3 regions of the Arthrobacter sp. 05N428_2 genome follow, and region 1 is predicted to be linked to each of the others. Evidence: riboswitches for the same ligand, from Rfam matches in the RefSeq annotation. Region 1 holds a riboswitch; each other region holds the start of a gene.
What was found. Region 1 has a riboswitch for thiamine pyrophosphate ahead of AC1DGI_RS02855 (bifunctional hydroxymethylpyrimidine kinase/phosphomethylpyrimidine kinase). Riboswitches for the same ligand answer to the same signal wherever they lie in the genome.

Region 1 (4,301 bases):
CGCCGTTGCCGCCGTCGGGACCGCCGAGCGGCTTGAACTTCTCGCGGTGGACGGAGACACAGCCGTGGCCGCCGGTACCGCCGGATACGTGCAGTACTACCCGGTCTACAAAGCTCGCCACGTGGATCTCCTCAGTGCTGTTCCCTGGTCCCGCGAGGGCCCAAGATGATTGTAATGCGGTTAAAACACCGGTGGAGCGGACCTAATGGCCCGCCCCACCGATTTAGAACTTGTTGTTACTCTGCAGCTGCAGCAGCCACGATGTTCACAACGCGACGACCGCGGCGGGTGCCGAACTCGACAGCGCCGGGGGTCAGGGCGAACAGGGTGTCGTCGCCGCCGCGGCCAACGCCGGCGCCCGGGTGGAAGTGGGTGCCGCGCTGGCGGACGATGATCTCGCCTGCGGAAACTACCTGGCCGCCGAAGCGCTTGACGCCGAGGTACTGGGCGTTGGAGTCACGACCGTTGCGAGTGGAACTCGCGCCTTTTTTATGTGCCATTTGAAATGCCTGCCTTTAAATTCTGGGGAATCTGCTGAAAACCTGAACAGTAACGGGAAGTTACTTGATACCGGTGATCTTGACCTTGGTCAGTTCCTGACGGTGACCCTGGCGCTTCTTGTAACCGGTCTTGTTCTTGAACTTCTGGATGACGATCTTGGGACCACGGAGGTCTTCCAGGATCTCAGCCGTAACCGTTACCTTGGCCAGGTCCGCAGCAGCAGACGTGACCTTGTCACCGTCCACCAGGAGCAGTGCGGGCAACTCAAAGGTGCTGCCGGCTCCACCGGGGACGCGGTTCAGGGTAACGAAGTCTCCAACGGAAACCTTCTCTTGGCGGCCGCCTGCGCGGACAATCGCGTACACCACTGGGGAACTCACTTCTCTCGACGTTTATTACTAGATTTGCGTGCGGAACCTGGGGCCAAAGACTTTGGACCGGCTCACGCTGTGCCTCAACGCCGGTGGATTCCCCGGGGGAACCCATGAGCTATCCTGTGGAAAATCCGGCCCGTAGCTACGGGTGAACTGTTCCTCAAGGTCATAACCCAAGTGTTGGCGTAAGCACCGAAGATCAAGACTACGCTAATTTCGCCTTCGGCCGCAAACGAGGCTGGTCCCGGCGAGTAGTGCGTGACGGGAGCCACACCCTGTCCCCGGGGGGCCAAAGCTGGGCTGCCGCAGCGACTTCCGGAACCGCGCCCCATTATCCTACCGGTTGTCCCGGCCCGGTCCGTTCAGGCGTGCAGCCTCGGCGCGTCGAAGAACTCCACCTCGTAGCGGGTGGACTGCGCGAAGGCGGCCGCCATTGCGGCGCGCTCCCCCTCGGACCCCCGCAGGGCTGCCGCGTCCGTGTACCTGACCGCCTCCCGCGTGGACTCCGCGAAGGCCTCATCCGCGTAGGTCCGCAGCCACTCCGCATACGGGTGCGTGGCCGGGGCGCCGGCGGCGAGGAATCCACGCTGCAGCGTGGCGCCGACCTCGGCGTAGAGCCAGAAGCACGGCAGCGCCGCGGCCACGAGCACGCCGTAGCTGCCGGCGAGCGAGGCCGCATGCAGGTGGTCCACGTAGGCCTTGGTGACCGGTCCCTGCTCCGCCTGAACCGTGCGGCCGGCCAGCCAGTTCCGGTGCAGCTGGGTTTCGACTTCGAGGCACTGCTGCGCCGACCGGGACCAGAAGAGTTGTTCGGCTTCGGACGGCGCGAGCGCGGACGCCCGGGACAGCACCCTGGCGTAGCCGTTCAGGTACAGGGCGTCCTGGCCGAGGTAGTAGGCGAAGTCCTGTTCCGGCAAGGTGCCGTCGGCGAGTCCCTTGATGAAATCCAGGTCGTAGATCGCTTCCAACCCCGCCGCGGCGTGCCCGTCGAGTGCCGCGGCGAAGTCCCCCACGGCGGGCGCGGGCGCGGCCGGCACGGCAACGTGCTGCCACTGGTGGAAGTGGTGCACCGGGCCGTTGCCGTGTCCGACGTCCAGCTGCCCGGCTGCGGTGAGCGCGCCCAGCAGCCACGGCTTGACCTCCCGCAGTGCCGCCTCCCAGTCCCCCGCCCTGGCCTGCACCGTGGCGAGCGCCGAGGAAAGCGAGCAGCCGGTGCCATGGCTGTTGCGGGTGGCGATCCGCTCGCCCGGCACCACGACGGTCTCTTGGCTGAGCAGTCCCCCGGTGTTGACCAGCGCATCCGGGCAGCCTGCGCCGTCGTCGTGCAGGTGGCCGCCCTTGACCAGCACCGTAGTGCCAGCCCGGGCGGCGAGCCGCTTGCCCTGGGCCAGCGCACCGGGCCAGTCCGCCGCGACCGGTTCGCCCAGCAGGATGGCCAGTTCGGCCAGGTTCGGGGTGATGAGGTCCGCCAGCGGGAGCAGGGCGTGCAGGGCGGTCTCGGCGGATTCCTGCAGCAGCCGGTCACCGCTGGTTGCCACCATCACCGGATCCAGGACCACGACGGCGGGGCGGACCTTTTCGAGCCAGACGCGGACGGCGTCGATCACCGCGGCGTCGCCGAGCATGCCGATCTTGACGGCGTCGATGGTGATGTCATCGCTGATCGCGTCCAGCTGGGCGGTCAGGAAGGATGCCGGCGGAACGTGGACGGCCCGCACCCCCTGGGTGTTCTGGGCTGTCAGCGCGGTGATGGCTGCCATCCCGTAGCCGCCGTTCGCCGCGATGCTCTTGAGGTCGGCCTGGATCCCGGCCCCGCCGGAGGGGTCGGAGCCGGCGATGGCCAGGACACGGGGTAGCGGTGGCGCGGGGGTGGCGGCTACCGGTGCCGTGGCCGGGAAGGCGGACTGCAGGATGAACGAGGGCTCACGCCGTGAAGAAGCCGGCGGGGTGGGTGCTGAGTGCGTCGCTGAGAACAAGAGACATCCCTTCGCCGGTGCTAACCGGACAGGTTCAACGGGTTTGGATCTCAGCCGGCTTGTTGCTCGGCACCCCGTGTCAGTCCCCCAGCCTAGCCGTTCGGAGGCCGGCGGCTCCCGCTCCGCGTTAACGAACTCGCGGGTTCGGTCCGGGCCCGGCGTATCGATACGCCGAGCCGGGACGGAACCCGCAAGCGGTGGTGTCTGCTGAGTCCTACAGCTCCGACGCCGGAACGCCGACGCCGAGGATCACCGGTTCGTTGGCTGCAGGCCTGGCGGGGACCTTCGTCGCCTCCGGAGCCTTGGCCTCGTGCACCGATCCGGCCGAAGCCGACGGCGCGGCCTCGCGCTGCTGCACGGACGTCGCGTTGGCGGAGCCCTGGGCGCGGCTGGCGCTCCGGTTCCGGCGTACCCGGCGGGCCGGGGTGGCCGCTGCGGCCGGGGCCTGGGCCTGTGCGGTAGGCGCTTGGGCCTTAGCTGCAGGCGGCTGCGTCACCGGTGCCTTTGCGGTTTCCCTGACAGCGGTTTCCCGGACAGCAGTCCCACGCACAGCGGGTGCCTGGGCAGGCTGCGTCTGGGCCTCCTGGGTCCGTGCGCTCGGCGGCTGGATCCGCGCCGTCCGGGCGCGGCCACGGCCCCGGCTGGCGCGGGACGGCGCCGCGGCGGCCGGAGCAGCTGGTTCTGCCGCGGGTGCCTCGGCAACCGGAGCCGCCTTGGCAGCCGGAGCCGCTTCCGCCGGGCTGCCGCCCTGGGACTCGCCCAGGTGGGCGAACGCCTCGGTGAGCAGGTCCAAGGTCAGTGCCGGCTGCGCGGTTTCGTCGGCGTGTTCGACGAAGGGCAGGGCCACCTGCTCGCCGCCGAAGGTCAACACGGCGGCCGGACGCCCGGCAGCCTCCTCCGTCGAAGCCAGTTCCACCGCGGCGTCCAGCGCCGCCTGGCGGGTTTCGGCGTCGGGCGCTGCCGTTGCCTCGCCGTCGTGCAGGTGAGCGGCGTGCGCGGCGGCGGCGATGTTGGCCAGCGCGGCGCGGGTTGCCTCTGCCTTGGCGTGGCGCTCGGCCTCGGTGGGCTCGGCATGCACGATTGCCGGGGCGGACTGCTCGTCGGCCCCCTGGCCGCCCTTGCCGCGACGGCGCTTGCGCTCGTTGCGGGCAGCGGGCGGGTGCTCGGTCCGCGGGACGTGGTGCTCCGCGGCGACGGTGTTGGCGCGGCGGTGTTCCACCGGCTCGTCATGGGTGACGATGCCGCGGCCGGCGCAGGCTTCGCACTGTTCGCCGAAGACCTCCAGCAATCCGGTGCCCATCCGCTTGCGGGTCATCTGCACGAGTCCCAGCGAGGTGACCTCGGCGACCTGGTGCTTGGTCCGATCCCGGCCCAGGCACTCCACCATGCGGCGGAGCACGAGGTCGCGGTTGGATTCCAGCACCATGTCGATGAAGTCGATCACGATGAT
Region 2 (4,301 bases), on a different contig from region 1:
ACGAAGCACCTGCATCCGGAACTGCTCAGCGCCGACGAGCTGGAGGCCGTGGTGCAGCAGGCCGCTGGCGAACGCGGATTCACCGACGACGAGTGAGAAGCCGCCAGCGCCCCGGGTGAAGCTGACGAGGCCTGGCTGCTCTTGGCGGCGCTTCGGGTCGCCTGGCGGGCCCGGTCTACCTTGCGCCGGGTTGACGGCACGCCGTGTGGGGGCACTTTGACACAGTCACGCCGCTGACTAACCCCGGCGGTCTCGAAATCCATGCAAAGTGCCCCCGGGCGGGTTGCTACATTCCCGAACGGCCCCGGATGACGGTGCGCCGTGGACGCGCCCTAAACCATGCGCCTTAGACCAGGTCCTGGGTTTTGGCGAAGCGGGTGACCGCGCGCTGCGTGCCGCGGTTGGCGAGGACCTGGATAACTGCGCTGACCGAGGCTGAAATCAGGGCGAAGGTCAGGGCCGAGCGCAGCGTGGTGGGAACGTCGTCGTCGTGACCCTTGGGGGGCTTGTTGCCCGTGGTCTTTTCCCAGACGGTGTCGACCATCTTGGTGCCGACGAAGCCAGCGAGCAGACTGATGCCGGTGCCAAGCAGTTTGATGATGATGTTCATACTTCGTGCTCCTAGCGGGAGGAAACAGGGCTGACCCTAGCCTAGCGTTCCGAGCGGCCGAGGATTTCAGACAAGGCCTCGACCACCAGTTCGTGGTCCGCTTTCTGCGGCAGCCCGGAGACGGTGACGGTGCCGACGACCCCTGTTCCGCGCAGGTAGATGGGGAACGAACCGCCGTGGGCCGCAAACTCCTGCTGGTCGAACCAAGCGTTGTCCTCGATCCGCCGGCCGGCAGCGCGGGCCCGCAGGCCCACCAGCAGCGACGGCACCTCATACCGGACGGCGGTGCGCTGTTTGGCCCTGATCCAGCGCTCGTTGTCCGGAGTAGCGCCCTCCAGGGCCGCGTGGAAGAGCACCTGCTCCCCCTTGGTGATGTCGATGGCGATCGGGTGGGAGCGCTGCCGGCCGAGTTCGACCAGGAGGAGCCCAAGATCGAGGGCGTCGTCCTTGCTGAAGGTCCGGAACTGCAGTTCCGCGATTTCGGTCAGGATGCGGCCAATGAGCGCGCCCAGGGACCCGGGCGGCTGGGGTTCCGCGGAATCCGGGTCATAGTCGGGGCCAGGAACTGGTGCGTCGCTCATGGGATTCAGCTTCGGTTAGGCGGCCGCCGCTGCGCAACCCCAAGTAGCTCGCAGCTGTTGTCGTTATGAGCGCTCAAAACGACACCAACTGCGATTCAGTTGGGGGCCCGGCGGGTGTAAACTGGCCCAGCCCACAAGGGTGATTTTCAATACGACAGGGGAGCGCCGCCGTCGGGCATCACTGGAGCAAATCCAGGGAAACCGCAGGTGGGCGCTGAGAGTGCGGACAGCCGCAGACCCTCGAACCTGATCCGGTTAGTACCGGCGCAAGGGAGTCGAGTTCTCGGGGTGCCCGGCATCCGCGACGAAAGTTGCGCCGCGGCCGGAGCGCCCTCCCCTCCTGTACCTCAGGAGGACGACATGACGGATATTTCTGCGAAGCAGACACTGACCACCGGCAAGTACAGCTGGCGCGTGGTCGACATCGTGCTGGCGGCGTTGATCGCTGTTGCCGGCGGCGTGATTTTCTGGGCCTGGGATCAGGGGGCCAACTTGGTCTCCGTCCCGGTCAACGCGGTCTACCCGCCACTGACCGGGCTGTATGCCGGCGGCTGGATGATCCCGGCGCTGCTGGGCATGCTCGTGGTCCGCAAACCGGGCGCGGCGCTGTTCTGTGAAGCCGTGGCTGCCACCGGCGAGTTGATCATGGGCTCGCAGTACGGCACCACGGTGCTCATCTCCGGCATTCTGCAGGGCCTGGGCGCCGAGTTGGTCTTCGCCGCGTTCCTCTACAAGCGGTTCAACCTGCCCGTGTCCCTCCTGGCCGGTGCCGGCGCGGGCTTGTTCTGCGGCCTGAACGACTCCTTCCTGCCCTGGGGCTGGAACATCGCCTACGAGGCCGGTGACAAGCTCGCCTACATCGTCTTCTGCGCCGTCTCTGGGGCCGTGATCGCCGGCGGACTGTCCTGGCTGGCCACCCGGGGCCTGGCCAGGACCGGGGTGCTCGCGTCTTTCGCATCCCGTAAGGCGGCATCGGAACCAGTGTTCTCCTGATGCCCGCACACGCATGAGAACTTTCGACGACGTCCGGCCGGCCGCGATCACCGCCCGGGGCTGGGGCTGGCGGCACGCCGGACGGCCCCGGCCCGCCGTCAGCGGGCTGGACCTGGACATCCGCCCGGGCGAGCGGGTGCTGCTGCTGGGCCCCTCCGGTGCCGGCAAGTCCACGCTGTTGCACGCCCTGGCCGGGGTGCTGGGCGACAACACCGCCGCGGGCGCTAGTGATGACGACGAGGACTCCGATGAGACCGGCAGCCTGCTGATCGACGGCGCCCCGCCCCGGGCCCGGCGCGGCCGGGCGGGGCTGATGCAACAGGACCCGGAAACCCAGGTGGTGCTGTCGCGGCTTGGCGACGACGTCGCCTTCGGGGCGGAAAATCTTTCCGTGCCGCCGGCGGACATCTGGCGCCGGGTGGCGGAAGCGCTCGACGACGTCGGGCTCGCCGGCCTGCCGCTGCAGCACCCGACGTCGGCGCTCTCCGGCGGCCAGAAGCAAAGGCTGGCGCTCGCCGGGATCCTCGCGATGCGGCCGGGGCTGCTGCTGCTGGACGAACCCACGGCCAATCTTGACCCGGCCGGGGTCCTTGAGGTCCGCGACGCCGTCGGACGCTGCCTGGACAAGACCGGGGCCACCCTGGTGGTGGTGGAGCACCGCGTCGCCGTCTGGAAAGACCTGGTGGACCGGATCGTCGTGCTCCAGCCGGGAACCGCAGCCGGCACGGAGCCCGCCGTGCTGCTGGACGGCTCGCCGGACCAGGTCCTCGAACAGGCGCGGGACATGCTCATCGCCGCGGGCGTCTGGGTTCCCGGCTACGTGCCCGCCACCCGGGCCCGCCGCGGGGCTGGCGCGGGAGCCGGGCCGGCGCAGCTGCTGCTGGCCGCCGAGGAGCTGGCCGTGTCCCGCGAACGCCCCCGCCGCACCGGTTTGCTGCGCGGCTTCAGCACGGTGCCGCCCACGCCGGTGCAGTCGGGGATCACGGCCCAGGTCCGCGCCGGGCAGGCGCTGACCGTCACCGGCCCCAACGGTTCCGGGAAATCGACCTTCGCCCTAACCCTGGCCGGTCTGCTGGCGCCGGTCGCGGGCTCGGTGTCCGCCACCACGGAGCTGAGCGCGGGCGCGGGCATCGATCCGTACAAGTGGAAGGCCCAGCAGCTGATCGCCCGGATCGGCACGGTGTTCCAGGAACCGGAGCACCAGTTCGTCACGGGCCGGGTGCTGGACGAACTGACGTTCGGCCCACGCCAGCTGGGCCGCGGCGAAGAGCGGGTGGATGAGCTGCTGGAACGTTTACGCCTGACGGGCCTGGTGGACGCCAACCCCTACACGCTCTCCGGCGGCGAAAAGCGGCGGCTGTCCGTGGCCACGGTGCTGGCTGCCCATCCGCAGGTGCTGGTGCTGGACGAACCCACCTTCGGCCAGGACGCCAACACGTGGGCGGAGCTGGCCTCCTTCCTATCCGAGCTGCTGGACGCAGGGACCGCCGTGGTTTCGGTGACCCACGATGCGGAGTTCAGCCAGGTCCTGGGCGGGGCCGAATTGCACCTCGACGCCGCGCAACCCGGACTGCCCGGCCGGACGACGCCGGGGGTGGCGGCGCCATGAGGAACGCCCTGACCCTGAACGGAAACACCGCGCTGCTGACCCGCGCCAACCCGTTGGCCAAATTCTCCGGCGTCCTGCTGATCACCGTGGTGCTGGCGCTGTCTATTGACTGGGTGTCCGCGTCCGTGGCCCTCGGCTTCGAACTCCTGCTGTTCCCGCTCGCCGGCCTGACCCTGGGCCTGCTCTGGCAACGCGGCTGGCCCCTCATCCTCGCGGCGGCCGTGGGCGGCTGGAGTACCGCGATCCTGGCGGCTGACCGCGGAAGGATACTGCTCGACGTCGGCGTCTGGTCGATCAGCGAAGGATCGCTGCAGCTCGGGGTGGGATTCCTGCTGCGCGGCCTCGCGATTGCCCTGCCGGCAGTCCTGCTGATGAGCTGCACCGACCCGACGGACCTGGCGGACGCGCTGGCCCAACAGGCGAAGCTGCCGCACCGCTTCGTGCTGGGCACCCTGGCCGCGATGCGGCTGGTGGGACTCATGGCGGAAGAATGGCAGACCATCGGCAT
Region 3 (4,301 bases), on a different contig from region 1:
GGCGTGTAGAAAGTCTGGCCGCGGTGACGGGTCTCGGCGTCGAGCGCGCTGCCAGGAGTCACGAAAGACGGGACATCCGCGATCGCGTAGAAGACCTTATAACCCTCGCCGGCGCGGTCTAGGTAGAGCGCCTGGTCCAGGTCCGTCGAGGAGGCCGGATCAATCGTCACAAACTCCACATGGGTCAGGTCCAGCTCCGGGAGTTGATGCCCTGCCACGGCAGCCGCCGCTTCCCGGAGCACCGCCTCCGGAAAGGGCCCCGGCAGTTCCAGCGTGGTCCGCAATGCTTTGAGCGCTTGGGCAAGCTGGTTCTGCTGCTGAAGCACAGTCGGAGTCAGGCGATGATGAGACACGAAAATCAGGTTAGCCCGATTTCCGCTATTAGTCTTGAAACATGAGCACCTCCCCGGCAGACCCGGCCCACGGCAAGCGCTTCCGCCGGGATCTGCTCGGAGTAATGGCGTACGTGGAGCTCTCGGCCTTTGAGCGGCTTTCCTCTGACGCACGGTATTCGCCCACCTTGGACGACCGGGCGGTCCTGGGCCGGCTTGCCGTCATCGAGTTCCAGCACTTCGAACTGGTCTGCAAGAAGCTGGCGGAGCTGGGCCTCGACGTGGAGGAAACCATGCTGCCGTTCCAGCCACCGGTCGATTCCTTCCACGAGCGCACCCGCCCGGCCGACTGGTACGAATCGTTGATGAAGGCCTACGTGATCGACGCGGTGTCCGCCGACTTCTTCCAGTCGATTTCCGGCCACGTCGACGCCGACATGGCCGCGCTGATCGGACGGATCCAGTCCGCCGGGGATGCGGCGGCGGTACTCCGGGAGCGGCTCAAGGCGGCGCTCGCTGATGATCCCCGGTTGGCGTCCCGGCTGGCACTGTGGTCGCGGCGGTTGCTCGGCGAGGCGCTTTCCCTGGCACAGCGGGTCGGACAGGAGCATGCCTTCCTCCACGGCCCGGCCGGCGCGGATACCGCCGGGGGAGCCGACTTGGCCCGCCGCCTGACGGCCGAGCTGGCCGCCGCCCATTCCCGCCGGATGTCCCAGTTGGGGCTCGCCGGCTAGTTGGCGCCCCCGGCGGTGACGGCGCCTGCCTCAATCGAGCTCCCGGCGTCGAGCGCGGCGAGCAGGGCGCGCGCCGCCGCGGCGGGATCGTCCGCCTCGGTGATCGCCCGGACCACCACGATGCGCCGGGCGCCGGCGTCCACCACTTGTTCCACGTTGCCCAGGTCGATGCCGCCGATCGCGAACCACGGCGGCACCCCCGGTTCCGCTCCGGCCCGCTCCGCCGGGGCCCTGCCGCGGTCGCCCGCGACGGCGGCGTGGCGCACCAGGTCCAGCCCGACGGCGGCCCTGCCGGGCTTCGTGGGGGTGGCCCACACCGGCCCCACGCAGAAGTAGTCCAGCCCAAGCGGGCCCCGGGCCGCGGTGATGGCCGCATCGACCTGAGCCGGGGTGTGGGTGGACATGCCGATCACGGTGCTCCCGCCAAGGAAGCCCCGGGCCGCAGCGAGCGGAATGTCCTTTTGCCCGATGTGGAAGACGGGTGCGCCGGCGAGCGAGGCGAGGTCCGCCCGGTCGTTGACCGCCCAGAGCCGGTTGTGCCGCAGCGCCACGGCGTGCAGGACCTCCAGCAGCTCCAGTTCCTTGGCGGCCTCCAGCGACTTGTCCCGCAGCTGGATGATGTCGACCCCGCCGGCAAAGGCGGCGTCAACAAAGTCTTCGAAGTCGCCCCGCCCCTTCCGGGCATCGGTGCAAAGGTACAGGCGGGCGGGGGTGAGGGCTTCCTGGCTCATCCCCCAAGCCTAGTTCCCCTAAACTGGTCGCATACCGCGGGAGCCCGCACGTGCCGTCACACGGCGCAGGGCTGAGAGGGCGTCAGAGCCGACCGCTTGACCTGATCCGGTTAGTACCGGCGTAGGGAAGGAAGCCATGGCCTCACCATCTGTCATATCCGCCACACCCCCCGGGCCGTACGACGTCGCCGTGATCGGCGGCGGGGTGATCGGCCACGGCATCGCCTGGGAAGCGTGCCGGTCGGGCCGCTCCGTCGCGCTGATCGACGACGCCCCCGGCACCGGTGCCAGCTGGGCCGCCGCCGGCATGCTGGCACCGGTCAGCGAACTCCACTACCAGGAGGAAGAGCTGCTGGCACTCATGCTCGAAGCCTCACGGCTCTGGCCGGGCTTCGCCGCGGGACTTGGCGGCGGCCGGTCGGATGCGGGCGGCACCGGGTACCGCACGACGCCGACCCTCGCCGTCGGCGCGGACGCGGCCGACCGCCGGGCGCTCGCCGACCTGCGGAGCGTCCAACTGTCCTGCGGCCTGGCCGTGGAGCCGCTGACGGTGCGCGAGGCGCGGGGGCGTGAACCCCTGCTCAGCCCGGGCATCTCCTGCGCATTCGACATCCCCGCCGACCACCAGGTTGACCCCCGCCGCTTGCTCGTCCAGACCGCCGAGCTCCTGGCCCGCGACCACCGGTACACAGCCGTGCCCCGCCGCGCCGCAGGGCTGCGCTGGGACGGGGACCGGGTCTCCGGGGTCAGCCTCGAGGACGGCGGGGAGATCCGCGCCGGTGAGACCATCGTGGCCAACGGACTCGGAGCGGCCGGCCTGCAGGGCCTGCCCGGGGGACTTACCCTCCCGCTGCGGCCGGTTTACGGCGATATCCTCCGGCTTCGTGTACCGGCGGCGCTCCGGCCGTTGCTGCGCTGCACGGTGCGCGGTCTGGTCCGCGGGAGCCCGGTGTACATCGTGCCGCGGGAGGACGGCACGGTCGTGATCGGCGCCACCCAGCGGGAGGATGCGCCTTCGGATCCCGGTGCGGTCTCCGCCGGCGGCGTCTACCAGCTGCTGCGTGACGCCCAGCAGCTGCTGCCCGCCGTCGCCGAACTGGAACTGCTGGAGGCCACGGCCCGGGCACGGCCAGGCACCCCGGACAACGCCCCGCTGCTGGGGCGCGTGGCCGGCTCCGGTAGCGGGCCGGACTACGAGGGGCTGATCATTGCCACTGGCTTCTTCCGGCACGGAGTCCTGCTCACCCCGGTGGCAGCAGCCGTCTGCCGGCAGTTGCTGGACGGCGAGCCGGATCCGCGCTGGGACCGGTTCCGGCCGGACCGCTTCGCCAACCGCAGCCGGGACGCCTCGGCCGGCGACACAACGCCGCCGGACACCACAACGAAAGACAGGGCACCAGCATGAACATCAGGCTCAACGGAGCGCAGCACACGGTCGCCGACGGCGCCACCGTCAGCGCCCTCGTCGGCGGGGTCACGGGACGGGAGCTGGGTGCGGATGGCCGGGCCACGGACGGCCGCAAGCTCGGCGTCGCCGTCGCCCGCAACGCCGAAGTGGTGCCGCGCAGCCAGTGGCACGCGACCGCGCTCGCCGAGGGCGACGACGTCGAACTCGTTACCGCCGTACAGGGAGGATGAAGCACATGGGAGAAACAACACTGACCGCAGCGCAAGGACACCGGGATCCGCTGATCGTCGACGGCGTGGAACTGGGCTCGCGCCTGATCATGGGCACCGGCGGCGCGCCGAGCCTGGAGGGCCTTGGCGCCGCGCTGGTGGCCTCCGGAACGGAACTCACCACGGTGGCTATGCGCCGCTACTCGCCGGCCGAAAGCGGCTCGCTGTTCCAACTGCTGGCCGAGCGCAACATTCGGGTGCTGCCGAACACGGCCGGCTGCTTTACCGCCCGGGACGCAGTCCTCACGGCCGAACTGGCACGCGAAGCGCTGGAAACCGACTGGGTGAAACTTGAGGTGATCGCGGACGAGCAGACCCTGCTGCCGGACGCGCTGGAGCTGGTGGAGGCCACCGAACAGCTGGTGGGCCGCGGCTTCAAGGTCTTCGCCTACAGCAACGATGATCCGGTGCTGGCGCTGCGGCTGGAACACCTCGGCGCCACCGCCGTCATGCCCCTGGGCGCCCCGATCGGCACCGGCCTGGGCATCCTCAACCCGCACAACATCGAGCTGATCGTCTCCCGTGCATCGGTGCCGGTGGTGCTCGACGCCGGCATCGGCACCGCGTCGGACGCGGCACTCGCGATGGAGCTCGGCTGCGACGCCGTGCTGCTGGCGACCGCTGTGACTCGCGCCCAGGACCCGGTGATGATGGGCGCCGCCTTCAGGCATGCCGTCCTCGCCGGGCGGCTGGCGCGGCTGGCAGGCCGGATTCCTCGCCGGGAACACGCGCTGGCCTCCTCCGCCATGGAGGGCCGGGCCGAGTTCCTCTAGCGGCCTCGGAGCCTGGGTTGCCGCTCCGCAGCACAGGGGTTCCACGGCCACCGG

Region 2: it holds a riboswitch for thiamine pyrophosphate, as region 1 does, so the genes downstream of both, AC1DGI_RS14750 (ECF transporter S component) here and AC1DGI_RS02855 (bifunctional hydroxymethylpyrimidine kinase/phosphomethylpyrimidine kinase) in region 1, are expected to answer to the same signal.
Region 3: it holds a riboswitch for thiamine pyrophosphate, as region 1 does, so the genes downstream of both, thiO (glycine oxidase ThiO) here and AC1DGI_RS02855 (bifunctional hydroxymethylpyrimidine kinase/phosphomethylpyrimidine kinase) in region 1, are expected to answer to the same signal.

Annotation. Positions count from the first base shown of each region.
Region 1 covers NZ_JBFTMR010000002.1:242,613-246,913, reverse strand. Annotated here, with positions in the region: gene obgE (GTPase ObgE) at 1-121, opposite strand, end outside; gene rpmA (50S ribosomal protein L27) at 237-500, opposite strand; gene rplU (50S ribosomal protein L21) at 561-869, opposite strand; gene AC1DGI_RS02855 (bifunctional hydroxymethylpyrimidine kinase/phosphomethylpyrimidine kinase) at 1,238-2,785, opposite strand; TPP riboswitch at 2,841-2,938, opposite strand; gene AC1DGI_RS02850 (Rne/Rng family ribonuclease) at 3,066-4,301, opposite strand, start outside.
Region 2 covers NZ_JBFTMR010000014.1:40,913-45,213, reverse strand. Annotated here, with positions in the region: gene mnhG (monovalent cation/H(+) antiporter subunit G) at 1-96, shown strand, start outside; gene AC1DGI_RS14760 (DUF4235 domain-containing protein) at 347-610, opposite strand; gene AC1DGI_RS14755 (heme-degrading domain-containing protein) at 652-1,191, opposite strand; TPP riboswitch at 1,338-1,482, shown strand; gene AC1DGI_RS14750 (ECF transporter S component) at 1,552-2,184, shown strand; gene AC1DGI_RS14745 (ABC transporter ATP-binding protein) at 2,198-3,793, shown strand; gene AC1DGI_RS14740 (energy-coupling factor transporter transmembrane component T family protein) at 3,790-4,301, shown strand, end outside.
Region 3 covers NZ_JBFTMR010000004.1:249,713-254,013, reverse strand. Annotated here, with positions in the region: gene AC1DGI_RS05945 (RNB domain-containing ribonuclease) at 1-353, opposite strand, end outside; gene AC1DGI_RS05940 (ferritin-like fold-containing protein) at 395-1,066, shown strand; gene thiE (thiamine phosphate synthase) at 1,063-1,797, opposite strand; TPP riboswitch at 1,824-1,943, shown strand; gene thiO (glycine oxidase ThiO) at 1,934-3,202, shown strand; gene thiS (sulfur carrier protein ThiS) at 3,199-3,435, shown strand; gene AC1DGI_RS05920 (thiazole synthase) at 3,441-4,247, shown strand.